4 regions of the Erwinia sp. TECH1 genome follow, and region 4 is predicted to be linked to each of the others. Evidence: predicted binding sites of a transcription regulator. Region 4 holds the regulator's gene; each other region holds the start of a gene.
What was found. The regulator PurR, encoded in region 4, represses purine synthesis genes. The targets are predictions, from matches to a motif close to CANGCAAACGTTTGCNTG.
Positions count from the first base shown of each region.

Region 1 (4,298 bases), 1.5 Mb from region 4:
TATCGTGGGCGACAAAACCCAGGATGTGAGCATTCAGAGCTGGCCACAAGGGGCAAAATTTGTGGTGCAGGATGAAACCGGCCGGGCGGTGGCGGAAGGCTACACGCCAAAGACCGTGACGCTGGCAAAATCGGACGGCAGCTACTTCGGCAAAAAGAAATTTCTGCTGATGCTGGAGCAGCCGGGCTTCGTGCCGCAAACCATTCCGCTAAACGAGAAGGCCAACCTCTGGTATCTGCTGGGTAATATCCCGCTTGGCGGCTTCCCCGGCTGGCTGCTGGTCGATCCATTTAACGGCGGCATGTACCACATCGAAGAACCGCCAGCCCGGATCATTATGAATCCTGTCGGTGCGCGCGGCTGACGGAAAACGTGGTGGCCCGCGCTGCTGGCGGGCCGGATAGCCGGAGCTACTGCGCGGTGGGCTTAACCATCGTATGCGGCGGGCGGTGCTTAGCCAGATACTGATGCTGGAAGATGCACATGCGGATGGTATTGCGGTACTCGCCGTTGATAAAAAACTCGTGGATCAGCTCGCCTTCAATTTCAAATCCCAGCTTGGTGTAGATATGGATAGCCTTTTTATTCTCTTTATCGACGATTAAATAAAGCTTGTAGAGATTGAGAACGGAGAAACCGTACTCCATGGCCAGCAGCGCGGCCTTGCTGGCAAGACCTTTGCCCTGATGGCCGGGCGCGATAATAATCTGAAACTCCGCGCGACGGTGAATATGGTTGATTTCGACCAGCTCCACCAGGCCCACTTTATCTTCCGCATACTCCACCACGAAACGCCGTTCGCTCTGATCGTGAATGTGCTTGTCATAGAGATCGGACAGCTCGACAAACGCCTCATAAGGTTCTTCAAACCAGTAGCGCATCACGCTGGCGTTGTTATCCAGCTGGTGGACAAAATGCAGATCTTCGCGTTCCAGCGGACGTAATTTTACCGATTGCTCGGCCGATAAAGCAGGCATACATCATCCTTTGTTACTGAGGCACCAGGGCAAGCAGTATAGGGCGTGCAGCGGGCGGGAAAAAGCGGGAAAACAGCACCGCCAGCGCGCAAAGGGCTGGCGGTTGAGGAAGCGTTGCGGATCAGAAGTTGTAGCCAGCCACCAGATAGTAGCCCCAGCCGGTGGATTTCACTTCAAAATTACCCGTGCCGAAGTTCAGCTCCTGGCCATCTGCCCACTGGCCGCCGTTGTGGAAGTAACGCGCCACCACAGAGTAGTGCCAGTGATCGTAAACCAGCGACAGCACGTGGCTGGAAGCGATGGAGTTGCTGGTGCGTGAAGCATCGCTCTTGTCGCGCAGATCGGAACCCCAGTCAAAGTTGGTAAAGCCGATATAGCTCAGGTTACCGCCCCACAGCGAAGTCAGCGGCACAAAGTATTTCACCTTAAAGCGATAGCCGTCCCAGCTGTTTTCGTTAGCGGCACCGTAGTTCTCCCACTGGTATTTAGCGTACACGTTCAGCGACAGGTTGACCGGCGTGTGGGTATCGATATCGGTGCCCAGGCCCATGTACCAGGTGTTCTGACGGTTGTCGCTGTTACGGCCCATATCGTAGATATAGTTGTTGGCGAAATACCACTCTTTCACCGGCCCGATGCTCAGATCGGTATTGGTCAGTTTGTCGATGGAGAAGCGCGGTTCGATCTCCATAAACATCGGCGAGCCGTGGTCGAAAATGCCGTTGGCGTTGGAGTTACCGGCACCGAAGAAGTTGGTCAGATCCAGGTAGCCGTAAAAATCAAACCAGTCTTTTTTGGCGAAGGCTTCATATTCCAGATAAACGTCGTTGTTAAACTGCGGCCCGAACCGGGTGTGATAGCTGCCTACCACGTTAACGCTCTGGTGCCACCAGTCGGAAACGTACTGCGGCTGCTCGGGGGCAGCAAAAGAAGCGGTGCTGTATGAAAGCGCCATCACTGCGCCAGCCATCAGAGATTTATATTTCATTATATTACCACATGCTTATCGACCATTTTCTGCAGCCCGCGCGATGGTCTTATCTGTCGTTATCCGGAACGGAACAGGAAGGCGGTTTCAGTGCCGAAAGCGCCCGTATAAATGCCGGAAAAGTGTGCCGTCATCCGCGCTTAAGGAAATAGATATCGCTCACAGTTGTCAAACTCTGTTTCATTTCACTTTAATTAAAGTGTGATGTAGATCACGCAAAGGACGGAACTTAAGCGGGCTGTTGCTTGTCTGCGCCGAAAAAGCCTGTTTGTCGCCAGGTAAACGTTTGCCTGTTGAAGTAAGGGGGAATGCTGAGAAAAAGAAAGCGGTGCGGGGTAAATGTTATGAGGTTTTGTTATAAGATAATCTTATATAAAGGGCAGGTTTTTGCGCATTTTTTAGCCATGTAAAGAGAGCGAAGTTGCCAGGCGGCAGGTAACGGCCGCCCCTGTTTCACGCCATCCTGGCTGGCAGTACGGCGGCGGATAATTACCGCCGCTTTGGTTTGGCAGTCCGGCAGCGGCAGATAATTACCGCCGCTTTGGCCTTTCAATCCAACAGCAGCAGATGATTGCTACTACTGTGGCCTTTTACTCCAGCGGGGCAGATAGCTGCTGGAGCCTTTCACTCCAGCAGGGGCAGAACAGCCTCCAGCCGCCCGGCATCCTCACGATCAATTGACGCCAGCGGCTGCGGCAGATTAACCGCTTCCGTCAGGCCCAGCCTGGCGGCCAGCGCGGCGACAACCCGCAAACTGCCATATTTTGCAAACAGCGCCCAGAGCGGGGCCAGCCGATCGGAAAGGTTTTGCGCCTCCAGCTGCTGACCCGCGGCGCTCAGCCGGATAATCCGCTGGCAAACCTGCGGAAACAGGCCGCCCAGCACGGAAAACCACAGCTCGCCGCCCGCATTCAGGCCTCGCGCGGCCAGCGCGTCGCCGCTGACGCCAATGGCTATTTTGTCCGGCAATAGCTGGCGCAGACGGTCTATCCGCGCTTTTGCCTGGGCGGCATCGTCCGGCACGCCGGGAATTTTAATAGCGGCGAGCCTGGAAAGCCCGGCGAGTCGACCATATAGCTCATCGCTGAAGGTAAATTGCGTGGTGCCGGGATTGTCATACAGGCACAGCGGCACGGAAATAGCGTCGTTAACGCTTTGATACAGCTGAAACACCTCTTCTACCCGCAGCTTCTGGTAGGAAACTGGTGCCAGCAGCAGCGCTTTGGCACCGGCCTGCTGCGCGTCTTCGGCCAGTTCCAGCACCTGACGCGTCCGCAGCGCGCCAATGCCCACCATCACCGGCACCTTTCCCGCTTCCTCGACGGCCAGCGAAACCACACGCTTTCTCTCCTCACGCGTCAGATAAGCGTAGTTGCCCGTCGAACCCAACACGCCAAGCGACGTCACTCCGGCTGCCGCCAGTCGCTGGATCAAACCGCGAAAAGCGCGCTCATCAATTTCTGTTTCATTCATTGGCGTTAAAGGGAACGCGCTGAGACCGGTAAACATAGAGGTTTCCTTAATAGCGTGACGGATAAACACGCAGCGTAGCACCAGAAGGATTTCGGTATAAGAGGGCAAACCGCAACGGGCATTTCCCGCGGGTTCCGCCAGCTCGAAAGCAACATTTTTCCGCCGTTTAGCGCGCCCTTAATGTTGCCTTAATATTCCTGCGGGAAACTCTTCTCACCAACCTGAGGAGAACACTATGAAACAGCCGCACAGCCGTCCGCTAAGTGAATATACCGCCGTGATTTTCAGCGGCCTTGTGATCCTGGCTTTTCTGCGGGTTTGGTTCGCCGCCTGAGCTGCCGTCAGGAAAATTTTACCGAGGCGCGACAACCGCCGGTTTGCGGCCGATTTTCGAGGAAAAACTGCGCCTTATGCAGCTGGGCAATGCGGCTGACGATGCTCAGGCCCAGCCCGATGCCGCCGTAACGGCTGTCCATCCGTACAAAAGCGCGGCTCAGCTCGCCGCTTTTGCTTTCGTCAATGCCCGGCCCGCAATCCTCCACCGCCAGCACCGCGCCGGAAACGTTTTCAATGCGAACGGTCACGACGGTGCCTTTTGGGCTGTAGCGATGGGCATTCTCAAGCAGGTTCCTCAGCAGGACGCTCAGCAGCGTGGCGTCGCCGCGCACCGTGACATCCTGCGTTGCCGCCACTTCCAGCGTTTGTCCACGCTGTTGCAGCATCGCCTGCATTTCCAGGCTCATCGGCGCGATCACATCCCGCATCAGCGAAACCTGCTGATAGTTGCCGGCGGTAAAGGATTGCCCGACGCGCGCCAGTTGGAGCAGCTGAGAGACGCTGTTGGTCATCTGATCCAGACG
Region 1 is NZ_JBSRZK010000001.1:3,646,214-3,650,511, reverse strand. Features, by position in the region: gene ACVWZ0_RS17145 (hypothetical protein) at 1-364, shown strand, start outside; gene speG (spermidine N1-acetyltransferase) at 411-977, opposite strand; gene ACVWZ0_RS17135 (nucleoside-specific channel-forming protein Tsx) at 1,099-1,965, opposite strand; gene ACVWZ0_RS17130 (dihydrodipicolinate synthase family protein) at 2,590-3,474, opposite strand; gene pmrB (two-component system sensor histidine kinase PmrB) at 3,780-4,298, opposite strand, start outside.
Region 1: the regulator PurR is predicted to act here: its motif matches at 2,241-2,258, upstream of ACVWZ0_RS17135 (nucleoside-specific channel-forming protein Tsx).

Region 2 (4,298 bases), 340 kb from region 4:
TGGCGACCAACAACTCGCTGCGCGAACGCGGCAGCAGCACCGGCGTAGCCAAGCACAGCTATCATACGCTGGGCCAGGCAATGGATTTTCATATTGAGGGGATCGCCCTCAGCAATATACGCAAAGCGGCTCTTTCCATGCGGGCCGGGGGTGTAGGATACTATCCCAAAAGCAACTTTGTGCATATTGATACCGGGCCGGCAAGGCACTGGTAAGAAAATCCGGGCTGACCGGAATTAATGGAGCCTTATGAATTATCAAACTATTCCGGTAACGGCCTTTTCGCAGAACTGCTCTTTGATCTGGTGTCCGGTGACGCTGCAGGCCGCCATTGTCGATCCTGGCGGCGACGCGGAAAAAATTAAAACGCAGACGACGGCAAAGGGCGTAACAGTTACGCAAATTTTGCTGACGCATGGCCATCTGGACCACGTAGGCGCAGCGGCTGAACTGGCTGCTTTTTATGCCGTACCGGTTGTTGGGCCGCATAAAGCAGATGCGTTCTGGCTGGAAGGGCTGCCGATGCAGAGCCAGATGTTTGGTTTTCCTGAATGCGCGCCGTTAACGCCCGATCGCTGGCTGGAAGAGGGTGAGGTTGTGCACGTGGGCGATATCTCGCTTGAGGTTCTGCTGTGTCCGGGCCATACGCCGGGTCATATCGTATTTTTTGATCGGGCTTCTCGCCTGCTGATCTCCGGCGATGTGATCTTCAGCGGCGGCGTGGGACGTACCGATTTCCCTCAGGGCAGCCATAGCGACCTGATTGCCGCGATCAAAAACAAGCTGCTGCCGCTTGGCGATGACGTCACCTTTTTACCCGGCCACGGCCCCAGCTCGACGCTGGGCAGAGAGCGGATTTCCAATCCTTTTCTGCAATAAAGCTGCCGTATAAAAAAGCCTGCGTAATGCAGGCTTTTTTATTGCGTGACGGATTAAAATATTTCGCATCCGCTTTATGTGCACTTACAGCACGGCGGCAATCGCTTCGCACAGCGGCGCCATATTGTCCGGCGTCATTCCCGCTACGTTAACCCGGCCTGAATTGACCGCATAAACGCCAAACTCTTCCCGTAGCCTAATCACCTGATCTTTGGTCAGGCCGCTAAAAGAGAACATACCGTTCTGGTTGATAATAAAGCTGAAGTCGCCTTTTGCCCCTTTTTCCTGCAGGGTATTAACGAACAGCTGACGCATACGGTGAATGCGCTGGCGCATATCGGTCAACTCCTGCTCCCACAGGGTACGCAGCGCATCGTTGCCCAGGATAGTGGCGACGACCGCCGCGCCATGCGCAGGCGGATTAGAGTAGTTCGCGCGGATGGTAGCTTTAACCTGGCTAAAGGCCGTGTTGGCAATATCGGCCGTGCTGGCGACCAGCGTGAACGCGCCTACGCGCTCATTATAAAGCCCGAAGTTCTTCGAATAAGAACTGGCGACAATCAGCTCCTGGTGTCCGGCAGCAAAAATGCGCAGGCCCTCTGCATCTTCTTCCAGCCCACGCGCAAAGCCCTGATAGGCAAAGTCGAACAGCGGCAGCCAGCCTTTCGCCAGCGACATCTCGGCCAGCTCCTGCCACTGTGCGGCCGTAGGATCGATGCCGGTAGGGTTATGGCAGCAGCCGTGGAACAGCACAATATCGCCCGCCTGCGCTTCACGCAGCGCGTTCAGCATTCCGTCGAAATCCAGCGAATGGCTGGGCGCATCGTAATACTGATATTCACAGACTTCCAGTCCGGCGGACTGAAACACATTTTTATGGTTAGGCCAGCTGGGATTGCTGACCCAAACGCGCCTGGCACCGGTTTGTGCGGCGATAAAATCCGCCGCTACGCGCAGCGCGCCCGTACCGCCAGGCGTTTGCGCTGTACGCGCACGTTTGTCACGCAGGATGGCGTTATCTTTGCCAAACAGCAGCACCTGTGTACATTTGCCAAAATCGGCCAGGCCATCAATGCTCAAATAATTTTTGGTCGTTTCATTTTCCAGCAGATACTGCTCGGCTTTTTTCACGCTGGTCAGCACCGGCGTTTTGCCGGTTTCGTCCTTGTAAACGCCAATGCCAAGGTTAATTTTGTCAGGACGGTCGTCCGCACGATAAAGGTCGGCTAAGCCAAGGATAGGATCTGCGGGTGCAGCTGCAATGCGTTCAAACATAATGAAAGTCCGTTATAACCTGAAACGAAATGAGAATTCAGGGTACCGCCACTATGATAAAAATGCCAACCGTTTGCGCTAAAAACAGTGAAAGAATGCCCTGGATAAAGGTAGCGGCAGCCAGCTGCTATAAACACCTGTAAAGGTAAAATAAGCGCGGCCGCTTTCCTGGCGCACGGGGCCTATAGCCAATGAAAACCTCTGGCCATAATGTAGGCCAGGCCCAGCGCAACGCCGATCAGCGCGCTAAACATCAGGCGAAAATCAGTCTGCATATCTTTGCGGATATCTTTCATCTCACCGCGCACGTCCTGTATCTCACCGCGCACGTCCTGTATCTCACCGCGCACGTCCTTTATCTCGCCGCGTACATCCTTTATTTCCCCACGAATATCATGGAGCTCGTTTCTGATATCGTTAACGTCATGTCTGAGCCAGGCGATATGCATTTCGATACGGGTAAAGCGCGCTTCCGTCTCGGTTTCTTTTTTTTCCTGCTGGTTGCTGTGGTTTGACAGCGTTAGCAGAAGAGGGCTGTCCCTATCCATATTGGCTCTCCTTAAGCTAAATCCAGACTGATTTTTTCATGTTCACGCGTGGCTAACAAACACTTTTGGAAATTTTTCAGGAACGCTGCGGCATGGCTCGAAATTTTATGAAACGGAAAAAGAAATTACCCAGGGAAGCGGCAGGTTTTATTTAGCAGCACGGGCAAGTCAGGAAGGGAATAAGGGCAGGCAGAGAAAAGCGAAGGTGCAGACAATAAAAAAGCGGGGCCGAGGCCCCGCCAGACGATTTATTGCTTGATTAGAACTGGTAAACCAGACCTACAGCCACGGTGTCGTCGGTGTTCAGACCCAGTGGATTGTTGTCATCCAGCAGGTTGATCTGATAGTCGACATAGGTAGACATGTTTTTGTTGAAGTAGTAGGTAGCGCCCACGTCAACGTATTTGATCAGGTCAGCATCGCCAACGCTTTCGATATCCTTGCCTTTAGACTGCACGTAGGCCAGGGATGGACGCAGACCGAAGTCAAACTGATACTGTGCAACCAGCTCGATGTTCTGTGCTTTGTTAGCAAAAGAGCTAATAGAAGCATCGCTGCCATCGGCAAAGGTGCCGCTGTAAGAGATTGGTGTGGCGTTACGGGTTTCACCGTACATGGCTGCCAGGTACACGCTGTTAGCGTCATATTTCAGCGCGGTCGCCCATGCTTCAGCACGTTTACCCGCGCCGCTGTTAAGCGTGATGGAATCAGCGGAGTTGTCTGAGTTAGTCACGGTACGAACACCGGATGCCTGCGCATTAGTACGATCGTAAGAACCGTAGGCGCCGGAGATACCTACGCCGATTGGCGAAGTATAGGTAGTTGAAAGCGCGTAGCCATCACCGTTGGAACGACGCACGTCGTCACGGTCGTTTTTGCCCTGATACTGTACGGCAAAGTTCCAGCCGTCAACCAGGCCAAAGAAGTTGGTGTTGCGGTAGGTCAGCACGCCAGTCGTACGGCCGCCCAGGATGCCCAGGTCGCTATAGGCAGAGTCGCCGCCGAACTCTGGCAGCATATCGGTCCAGCCCATTGGATCGTACAGCAGGCTGTAGTTACGGCCGTAATCGATAGAGCCGTACTCAGCGAATTTCAGACCAGCGAAGCCCAGACGGGTTTTGTTGCCGTCCTGCGCGTCGGAGCCGCCTTCAGAATTGTTTGCCTGGATGTTGTATTCCCACTGGCCGTAGCCGGTGAGCATATCGTTAATCTGGGTTTCACCTTTGAAACCAAAACGCACGTAGCTCTGGTCGCCATCGTTGCCGTCGTTATCAGAGAAATAGTGCAAACCAACTGCTTTCCCATAGAGGTCCAGCTTATTGCCGTCTTTGTTATAGATTTCTGCTGCATTGGCTGCACCAGCGGCTAACAGGGCTGGGATAACCAGTGCCAGAATATTGCGCTTCATCATTATTTATTACCCTCATTGGAGTTATCTGGACACCTGCCACTGCCGTCAATAATTCTTTACAGAACTACGATGAGAGTTTGGTGTCTTCCTGTATCTGCACGCATCTTTCCATTCGCGGTGCGGTTAATCTACCTCGAAAATGCTACTAATATCCTATTCTGGTTACAGGAAGAAAATTTGTGTTT
Region 2 is NZ_JBSRZK010000001.1:1,768,681-1,772,978, forward strand. Features, by position in the region: gene ACVWZ0_RS08275 (YcbK family protein) at 1-215, shown strand, start outside; gene ACVWZ0_RS08280 (MBL fold metallo-hydrolase) at 250-879, shown strand; gene ACVWZ0_RS08285 (amino acid aminotransferase) at 964-2,154, opposite strand; gene ACVWZ0_RS08290 (coiled-coil domain-containing protein) at 2,337-2,702, opposite strand; gene ompF (porin OmpF) at 2,962-4,113, opposite strand.
Region 2: the regulator PurR is predicted to act here: its motif matches at 2,217-2,234, upstream of ACVWZ0_RS08285 (amino acid aminotransferase).

Region 3 (4,298 bases), 1.4 Mb from region 4:
CCAGCAGCAGCGGCTGGTGATCGCCAGAGCCATCGCCATCGAACCGGAAATTTTGCTGCTGGACGAGCCGACCTCGGCGCTCGATCCGATCTCCACGCTGGTGATTGAAGAACTGATGAGCACGCTGAAACAGCATTTCACGCTGGTGCTGGTCACGCATAATATGCAGCAGGCCGCGCGCGTATCCGACTATACCGCGTTTATGCATCATGGCAGCGTGGTGGAGTTTGACGAAACGGACAGGATTTTTACCGCGCCGCGCCAGCGACGCACAGAGGATTATATTACGGGACGCTATGGCTGAATAAAAAAGGGAAACGCCGGTTTCCCTTTTAGCCCCAGGCGTAGCCTTCCGGCGGCAGTTGCTCGCCGTCCAGCCAGGCCGCGCCGTCCTGCATTTTCAGGCGGCCATCCGCAAACCAGCCGACCACCAGCGGATAAATAGCGTGCTCCTGATGCTGCACGCGCGCCGCGACCTCATCGATCGTATCTCCGGAAAAAACCGGTACTTTGGCCTGAAGGATCACCGGGCCACCGTCCAGCTCTTCGGTAACGAAATGCACCGAGGTGCCGTGCTCTTCGTCGCCGTTTTCAATCGCCTGGCGATGCGTGTGCAGGCCAGGATATTTCGGCAGCAGGGAAGGGTGGATATTCAGCATCCTGCCCGCGTAGCGCGCCACGAAATCCGCACTCAGAATGCGCATATAGCCTGCCAGGATCACCAGGTCGGGCGCGTAGGCGTCAATTTCCAGCATCAGCTGGCGATCGAAGGCGTCGCGATCGGCAAACTGCGCGGCCGCCAGCGCATGGGCGGGCACGCCCGCCTCGCGCGCGCGCGTCAGGCCGTAAGCGTCGGCTTTGTTGCTGAACACGGCAGCAACGCTGCCGTGGATCCGTCCCTGCCGGCAGGCGTCCAGAATGGCCTGGAGATTGCTCCCCTGGCCGGAAACCAGCACGACGAGCCGCTTCATGCGTTAATCACCACGCGCTCTTCGGCATCGGAGGCTTTAATCACGCCAATCTTCCAGGCTTTTTCGCCGGCGGCGGTCATCAGCTCTACCGCTTTATCCGCTTCGCTGGCATCCAGCGCAATCACCATGCCGACGCCGCAGTTAAAGGTGCGATACATTTCAAAGCGGCTGACGTTGCCCGCTTCCTGCATCCAGCCGAACACGGCAGGCCACTGCCAGCTTGACTCCGACAGCACCGCCTGGGTGTTGTCCGGCAGCACGCGCGGGATGTTTTCCCAGAAGCCGCCGCCGGTCAGGTGGGCGATAGCGTGGACGTCAACCTGCTCAATCAGGCTGAGAATATTTTTAACGTAAATGCGGGTTGGTTCCAGCAGATGATCCGCCAGCGGCTTGCCTTCAAGCAGGGTGGTTTCCGGGTCGGTATTGCTGAACGCCAGAATTTTGCGCACCAGCGAATAGCCGTTGGAGTGCGGGCCGCTTGAACCCAGCGCAATCAGCACGTCGCCGTCTTTGACTTTGCTGCCGTCGATAATTTCCGACTTTTCCACCACGCCAACGCAGAAGCCCGCCACGTCGTAATCTTCGCCGTGATACATGCCGGGCATTTCAGCCGTTTCGCCGCCGACCAGCGCGCAGCCGGACTGCAGGCAGCCTTCTGCGATACCGGTGATCACGCTGGCGGCCGTCTCCACATCCAGCTTGCCGGTGGCGTAGTAATCAAGGAAGAACAGCGGCTCGGCGCCCTGAACCACCAAATCGTTTACGCACATCGCAACCAGGTCGATACCGATGGCATCGTGGCGCTTCAGGTCCATGGCCAGACGCAGCTTGGTGCCGACGCCGTCAGTGCCGGAAACCAGAACCGGTTCACGGTATTTTTGCGGCAGCGCACAAAGCGCACCGAAACCGCCCAGTCCGCCCATCACTTCCGGGCGACGAGTCTTTTTCACTACGCCTTTGATACGGTCGACTAAAGCATTGCCAGCATCGATATCTACACCGGCGTCTTTATAGCTGAGAGAGGTTTTGTCGGTCACTGCGAAATCCCCACGCGGTTTGCGGTTGGTGGTTGGTAATAAAGCGCGGCAATTCTAACAGCGCAGGCAAACGTTTGCGAGCCTCATCTTCGCCACCATTGCGCCGCGCTCACTTTGCGCTAATCCTTAAGGGGATGGCAGGGATCCGGCAGAAGTCGGATTAAGTAATAGGTACTGGCTGCTAAATGGCGCTATAATCTCGCGATTTTTTTTTGCAGCCATACACTCCGGGAGTAAAACAATGAAGATCGTGGAAGTCAAACACCCGCTGGTCAAACATAAACTGGGTCTGATGCGTGAACAGGACGTCAGCACCAAACGTTTTCGTGAACTCGCCTCGGAGGTGGGAAGTCTGCTGACTTATGAAGCCACATCGGATTTAGAAACGGAAAAGGTCACTATCGAAGGCTGGAACGGCCCGGTGGAAATCGACCAGATCAAAGGCAAAAAAATTACCGTTGTGCCTATCCTGCGTGCCGGCCTGGGCATGATGGAAGGCGTGCTGGAGCACGTGCCCAGCGCGCGCATCAGCGTCGTGGGCGTGTATCGCGACGAAGAGACGCTGGAGCCGGTGCCTTATTTTCAAAAGCTGGTTTCCAATATCGAAGAGCGCATGGCGCTGGTGGTTGACCCTATGCTGGCGACCGGCGGCTCGATGATCGCCACTATCGACCTGCTGAAGAAAGCGGGCTGCAGCAGTATTAAAGTGCTGGTGCTGGTTGCCGCGCCGGAAGGCATCGCGGCGCTGGAAAAAGCGCATCCGGACGTGGAGCTGTATACCGCCTCCGTCGATCAGGGACTGAACGAAAAAGGATATATCATTCCGGGCCTTGGCGACGCGGGCGACAAGATCTTCGGTACGAAATGATAAAGCCGCAGGCCTTTTTATCCGCCCGTCCGGGGCCGGACAGCGTCCGGCATCGCCGCGCGTTGCCCAACGGCCGTGCCGGGCATCGGCCTGCAACCCGCGTTTTATCATGACTGCCAGCGATCAAGCCGACCAGAGAGTCGGTTTTTTATTGTGAAAAATAAGGGGTAACTCACCATGACGCGTCGCGCTATCGGCGTAAGCGAGCGGCCACCGCTGCTGCAAACCATCCCACTCAGCTTCCAACATCTGTTCGCCATGTTTGGCGCGACGGTGCTGGTGCCTATCCTGTTTCATATCAATCCGGCCACCGTGCTGCTGTTTAACGGCATCGGCACGCTGCTGTACCTTTTTATCTGTAAAGGGAAAATCCCGGCCTATCTGGGCTCCAGCTTTGCCTTTATTTCGCCGGTGCTGCTGCTGCTGCCGCTGGGCTACGAGGTGGCGCTGGGCGGCTTTATCCTTTGCGGCGTGCTGTTCTGCCTGGTGGCGCTGATTGTGAAAAAAGCCGGAACGGGCTGGCTGGATGTGATGTTTCCACCGGCTGCGATGGGCGCTATCGTGGCGGTCATCGGGCTGGAGCTGGCCGGCGTGGCGGCGAATATGGCCGGCCTGCTGCCGGCTAACGGGGCGGCGGTCGACGGCAAAACCATTCTGATTTCCATGGTGACGCTGGCGGTGACCGTTTTCGGCTCGGTGCTGTTCCGCGGCTTTCTGGCGATTATCCCTATCCTGATCGGCGTGCTGGTCGGCTATGCGCTTTCCTGGTTTATGGGCATCGTAAACTGGTCATCGGTTGAAGCGGCACCGTGGTTTGCGCTGCCGACCTTCTACACGCCGCGCTTCGAGTGGGCGGCAATGCTGACCATTCTGCCTGCGGCGCTGGTGGTGATCGCCGAGCATGTCGGGCATCTGGTGGTTACGGCGAACATCGTTAAAAAAGACCTGCTGAAAGATCCCGGCCTGCATCGCTCGATGTTTGCCAACGGCGTCTCGACGATTTTTTCCGGCCTGTTCGGCTCTACGCCTAACACCACCTATGGCGAAAATATTGGCGTGATGGCAATTACCCGCGTTTACAGCACCTGGGTGATTGGCGGCGCGGCTATTCTTGCCATTCTGCTTTCCTGCGTTGGCAAGCTGGCCGCCGCGATCCAGGCGGTGCCGGTGCCGGTGATGGGCGGCGTGTCGCTGCTGCTGTACGGCGTGATTGGCGCTTCCGGTATCCGCGTGCTGATTGAATCCAAAGTGGATTACAACAAGGCGCAGAACCTGATCCTGACCTCGGTGATCCTGATCATCGGCGTCAGCGGCGCCACGGTGCATATTGGCGCGGCAGAGCTGAAAGGCATGGCGCTGGCGACTATCGTCGGCATCGGGCTGAGCCTGATCTTCCGGCTGATTACGCTGATCCGCCCGGAA
Region 3 is NZ_JBSRZK010000001.1:3,506,455-3,510,752, reverse strand. Features, by position in the region: gene pstB (phosphate ABC transporter ATP-binding protein PstB) at 1-304, shown strand, start outside; gene purN (phosphoribosylglycinamide formyltransferase) at 333-971, opposite strand; gene purM (phosphoribosylformylglycinamidine cyclo-ligase) at 968-2,008, opposite strand; gene upp (uracil phosphoribosyltransferase) at 2,250-2,876, shown strand; gene uraA (uracil permease) at 3,054-4,298, shown strand, end outside.
Region 3: the regulator PurR is predicted to act here: its motif matches at 2,072-2,089, upstream of purM (phosphoribosylformylglycinamidine cyclo-ligase).

Region 4 (4,298 bases):
CGGAAAACAAAATGTTAAAATACCATTTTCGGTCCGGCGGTGCTGCGTTAACTGTAAATATCAGCGGCAAATTTGCGCAGATAAATGTTTGAACAGGCTAAATTTTACAGCTTTTACCGCTTTGCGACGATTGAAACAAAAAAGGCCTTACTTTTTAGTAAAGAGTTCGATTAGAATCGTCCTGACTGACTGCCCAGGCGCAGATCTCCTTATTTAGCCATGCTCTTGCCACTGGCGGGAGCACAAACTGTTAATGGTAAAGATGCGTTTACTCATCACGTTGCTGATGCTGGCCTTTGCCCAGCTGTTTATGTCTGTGGCGCACGCATCGCCACACGCTGCCGTTAAAGCGGACCACCACAAAGCAGACAGCGCCACGCCTGCTCGTGAAGACGATCGCCGCAAGCGCCGCCCGGTGAAAACCTCTACACGTAAAGTAAAAGAAGCCAGCCCAACCAAAAGCCGTTCGCCCCTTGCTAAAAAGTTTAAGCTGCGCAAAAAAACGCAGACCGTCGCCGCTGCGCTGCCGCCCAAGAAACGCTATGGTCGTCATCGCTTGCGCAACGAAGAGACGGAAGCCTTAACCAGCGGCTCGGCCTCGGCCCCGCTTAAGCTCAGCAAAGCGCATCGCGCCCGCTATCAGAAAGCCCGCGAAACGGCGATGAGCAAGCTGATGAACCAGCTGGGCAAGCCCTATCTCTGGGGCGGCACCTCGCCCAAGACCGGTTTCGACTGTAGCGGTCTGGTCTGGTATGCCTATAAAGATCTGGTGAAGTTTAAGATCCCTCGCACCGCTAACGAAATGTACCATCTGCGGGATGCGGCTTCGATCAAGCGCAACGAGCTGGAAAAAGGCGATCTGGTATTTTTCAGCATCAACGGCCGCGCCTCGGCGGATCACGTTGGCGTTTACCTGGGCAACGGCAAGTTTATCCAGTCGCCGCGTACCGGCAAGGATATCCAGGTGAGTATGCTCAGCGAAGATTACTGGGAGCAGCACTACGTCGGCGCTCGCCGCGTCATGACGCCGAAAACTATCCGCTAGCCCACTCAGCAGGCTGGAGGCCCGGATCGCGCAAACGATCCGGGCCGGTTTACTCTTATTTGCGCAAAATTTTCGCCTGTTGCCCTAAAACCCTCGTGTTCTGCGCCTGCTCTTGTTAGAATCCACGGTTTGTTGCGCAACAGGCATTTAGCCGACATGATGTTCTGCTCAAGTCTGTTTCGCCACCCTGAACTCCCTCCTGTTATAACCATTCCGCAACAAATTATGCGCAACTTATATCAGGATTATCATCATTCCAGGCAATCGTTTAACAAACCGCTTTTCAGTGACTTACTGAACAGCGCAGGAGTCTTTTTCCATGGCAACCATAAAAGATGTGGCCAAACGCGCCGGTGTCTCAACCACCACGGTGTCCCACGTCATTAATAAAACCCGCTTTGTCGCTGAAGACACGCGGGAAGCCGTCTGGGCAGCGATCAAAGCGCTGCACTATTCGCCCAGCGCCGTGGCCCGCAGCCTGAAGGTCAATAACACCAAAACCATTGGCCTGCTGGCGACCTCCAGCGAGGCGCCCTATTTCGCCGAAATTATTGAGGCGGTTGAACACAGCTGTTTTGCCAAAGGCTATACGCTGATTTTGGGCAACGCGCATAACGAACTGGAAAAGCAGCAGGCCTATCTGTCGATGATGGCGCAAAAACGCGTCGATGGCCTGCTGGTCATGTGCGCCGAGTACCCGGATGAGCTGATTAAGATGCTGGAAGATCACCGCAACATCCCGATGGTCGTCATGGACTGGGGCGAGTCGCGCGGCGATTTTACCGACACTATTCTCGATAACGCTTTTGAAGGCGGTTATCTGGCAGGCCGCTATCTGATCGATCGCGGCCACCGCGATATCGGCGTGATCCCGGGCCATATGGAGCGCAATACCGGCGGCGGTCGTCATGCCGGCTTCCTCAAGGCGCTGAACGAAGCGGGGATTACGCTGCGCGAAGAGTGGCTGGTTCAGGGCGATTTTGAGCCGGAATCGGGCTATCGCGCCATGCAGCAGCTGCTGGCGCAAAAACAGCGTCCTACCGCGGTATTCTGCGGCGGCGACGTGATGGCGATGGGCGCGATTTGCGCCGCAGACGAGATGGGCCTGCGCGTACCGCAGGATATTTCGGTGATCGGGTATGATAACGTGCGCAACTCGCGCTACTTTACCCCCGCGCTGACCACCGTCCACCAGCCGAAAGAGCGTCTGGGCGCAACGGCCTTCAATATGCTGCTCGATCGTATTACCAGCAAACGCGAAGAGCCGCAGACGATTGAAGTGCATCCGACGCTGATTGAACGTCGCTCCGTAGCGGACGGCCCTTTCCTCGACTACCGTCGCTAAGCGCACGGGCGGCCATCCGCTGCCCGTCTTTTACGCCTCCCGCAGCCATTCGCTGTTCAGCGTTTCCGTTTCGCCTAAATAATCCAGCAGCCAGCGCAGCGCTGGCGACGCCTGCTGTTCCGACCAGCTGACGCAGCAGGGGCTATCCGGAAAAGGCGGATCCAGCCTCAGTTCGCACAGCGAGCCGTTTTGCAGCAGCGGTTGCGCAAGATGCCCCGGCACCATGCCGACACACAGCCCGGCCAGCAGGCAATCAAACGCGCTCTCCCAGTCCGGCGCGACCAGCCGTCGCTGATTATCCAGCGTCCAGGTGGTTCTTTTCGGCAGCGCGCGCGAGGTATCTTCCAGCACCAGCGAAGGCCACTCCCGGATCGCCTCCTCGCTAACCTTCTCCCGGTGTTGCGCAAGCGGATGATCCGCCTTCACCACGCAGCGCCAGTTGAGCATTCCCATATTGCGAAAGGCGAAGCGTCCGCCGACCGGAATGGCCTGCGTCGCGCCTATCGCCACGTCAACCCGGCCGTCGGCCAGCGCATCCCATACGCCGTTGAATACCTCCGGTGAAAGATGCAGTTCCATATCGGGAAAATGTCGGTAAAAATCCACCACCAGCTGGCGCGTACGCGCGGTTTTAACAATGCGATCGACGGCAATATTCAGCTGGCCGCGCCAGCCGTTGGCGACCTGCTGACACTGGCGTCGCGTGGCAAGCATTTTTTTGATAACACTCCGCCCTTCCTGAATAAAGACCTCGCCCGCCGCCGTTAAGACCACGTCCCGGTGACGCCGCTCGAACAGCGGCACCGCCAGCCACTCTTCCAGCTGGCGCACGGTATAGCTGATGGCGGACGGAACGCGATGCAGCTCCGCCGCTGCGGCGGTAAAGCTGCCGGTTCGGGCGACCGCATCAATCACCTCAAGCGAGTGTTCTGACCACATATTCTTCCTGCAAAATTTTTGAACGCAAGACGCAAATATTACCGTTTCACAACCGCTATCGCACTCTTTTACACTGCCGTCCGCTATTCACCTGATAAAAAAGAGCAAAATCTCATGCCGTCGAAAGGATTTTTACTTTACCTCGCGCTGCTCAGCGTTGCGGGTTTTCTTGCCACCGATATGTATCTGCCCGCCTTTACGGCGATGCAGCAGGATTTGCAAACCGAAGCGGGCGTCATCAGCGCCAGCCTCAGCCTGTTCCTGGCCGGGTTTGCCAGCGCGCAGCTGTTCTGGGGGCCGCTTTCCGACCGCATTGGCCGCAAGCCGGTGCTGTTGATGGGGCTGGGGCTGTTTGCCGTCAGCTGCGGCGCAATGTGGTGGGCGGAATCCACCACCATGCTGCTGACGCTGCGCTTTTTACAGGCGGTAGGCATTTGCGCCGCCGCCGTCAGCTGGCAGGCGCTGGTAATCGATCGCTATTCCGGCGCGCAGGCCAACCGCGTGTTTGCCACTATTATGCCGCTGGTGGCGCTGTCGCCGGCGCTGGCCCCGCTGCTGGGTGCCTGGCTGCTGAACCACTTTGCCTGGCGGTCGATTTTCCTGGCGCTGCTGCTGCTGGCCCTGATCCTGCTGGTCGCCACGCTTTTTCTGTCGACGCCTGCGCCAAAAGAGCATAAAGAAGAGGCGAAAGTAGGTTTCTTCACGCTGCTGAAGTCACCGATCTGGAGCGGCAACGTGCTGATTTACGCCGCCTGCTCCGCCAGCTTTTTCGCCTGGCTGACCGGTTCGCCATTTATTCTGGCCGAACTGGGCATGTCGCCGGGCGATATCGGCCTTAGCTACGTGCCGCAGACGCTGGCCTTTCTCGCCGGCGGCTACGGCTGTCGGGCGCTGCTGAAGCAGACCGAAGGCGCTTCGCTGCTGCCCTGGCTGCTGACGCTGTATGCCCTCAGCGTGGGCGCGTTTTTC
Region 4 is NZ_JBSRZK010000001.1:2,105,872-2,110,169, reverse strand. Features, by position in the region: gene ACVWZ0_RS09940 (C40 family peptidase) at 263-1,045, shown strand; gene purR (HTH-type transcriptional repressor PurR) at 1,365-2,390, shown strand; gene punR (DNA-binding transcriptional activator PunR) at 2,421-3,329, opposite strand; gene punC (purine nucleoside transporter PunC) at 3,444-4,298, shown strand, end outside.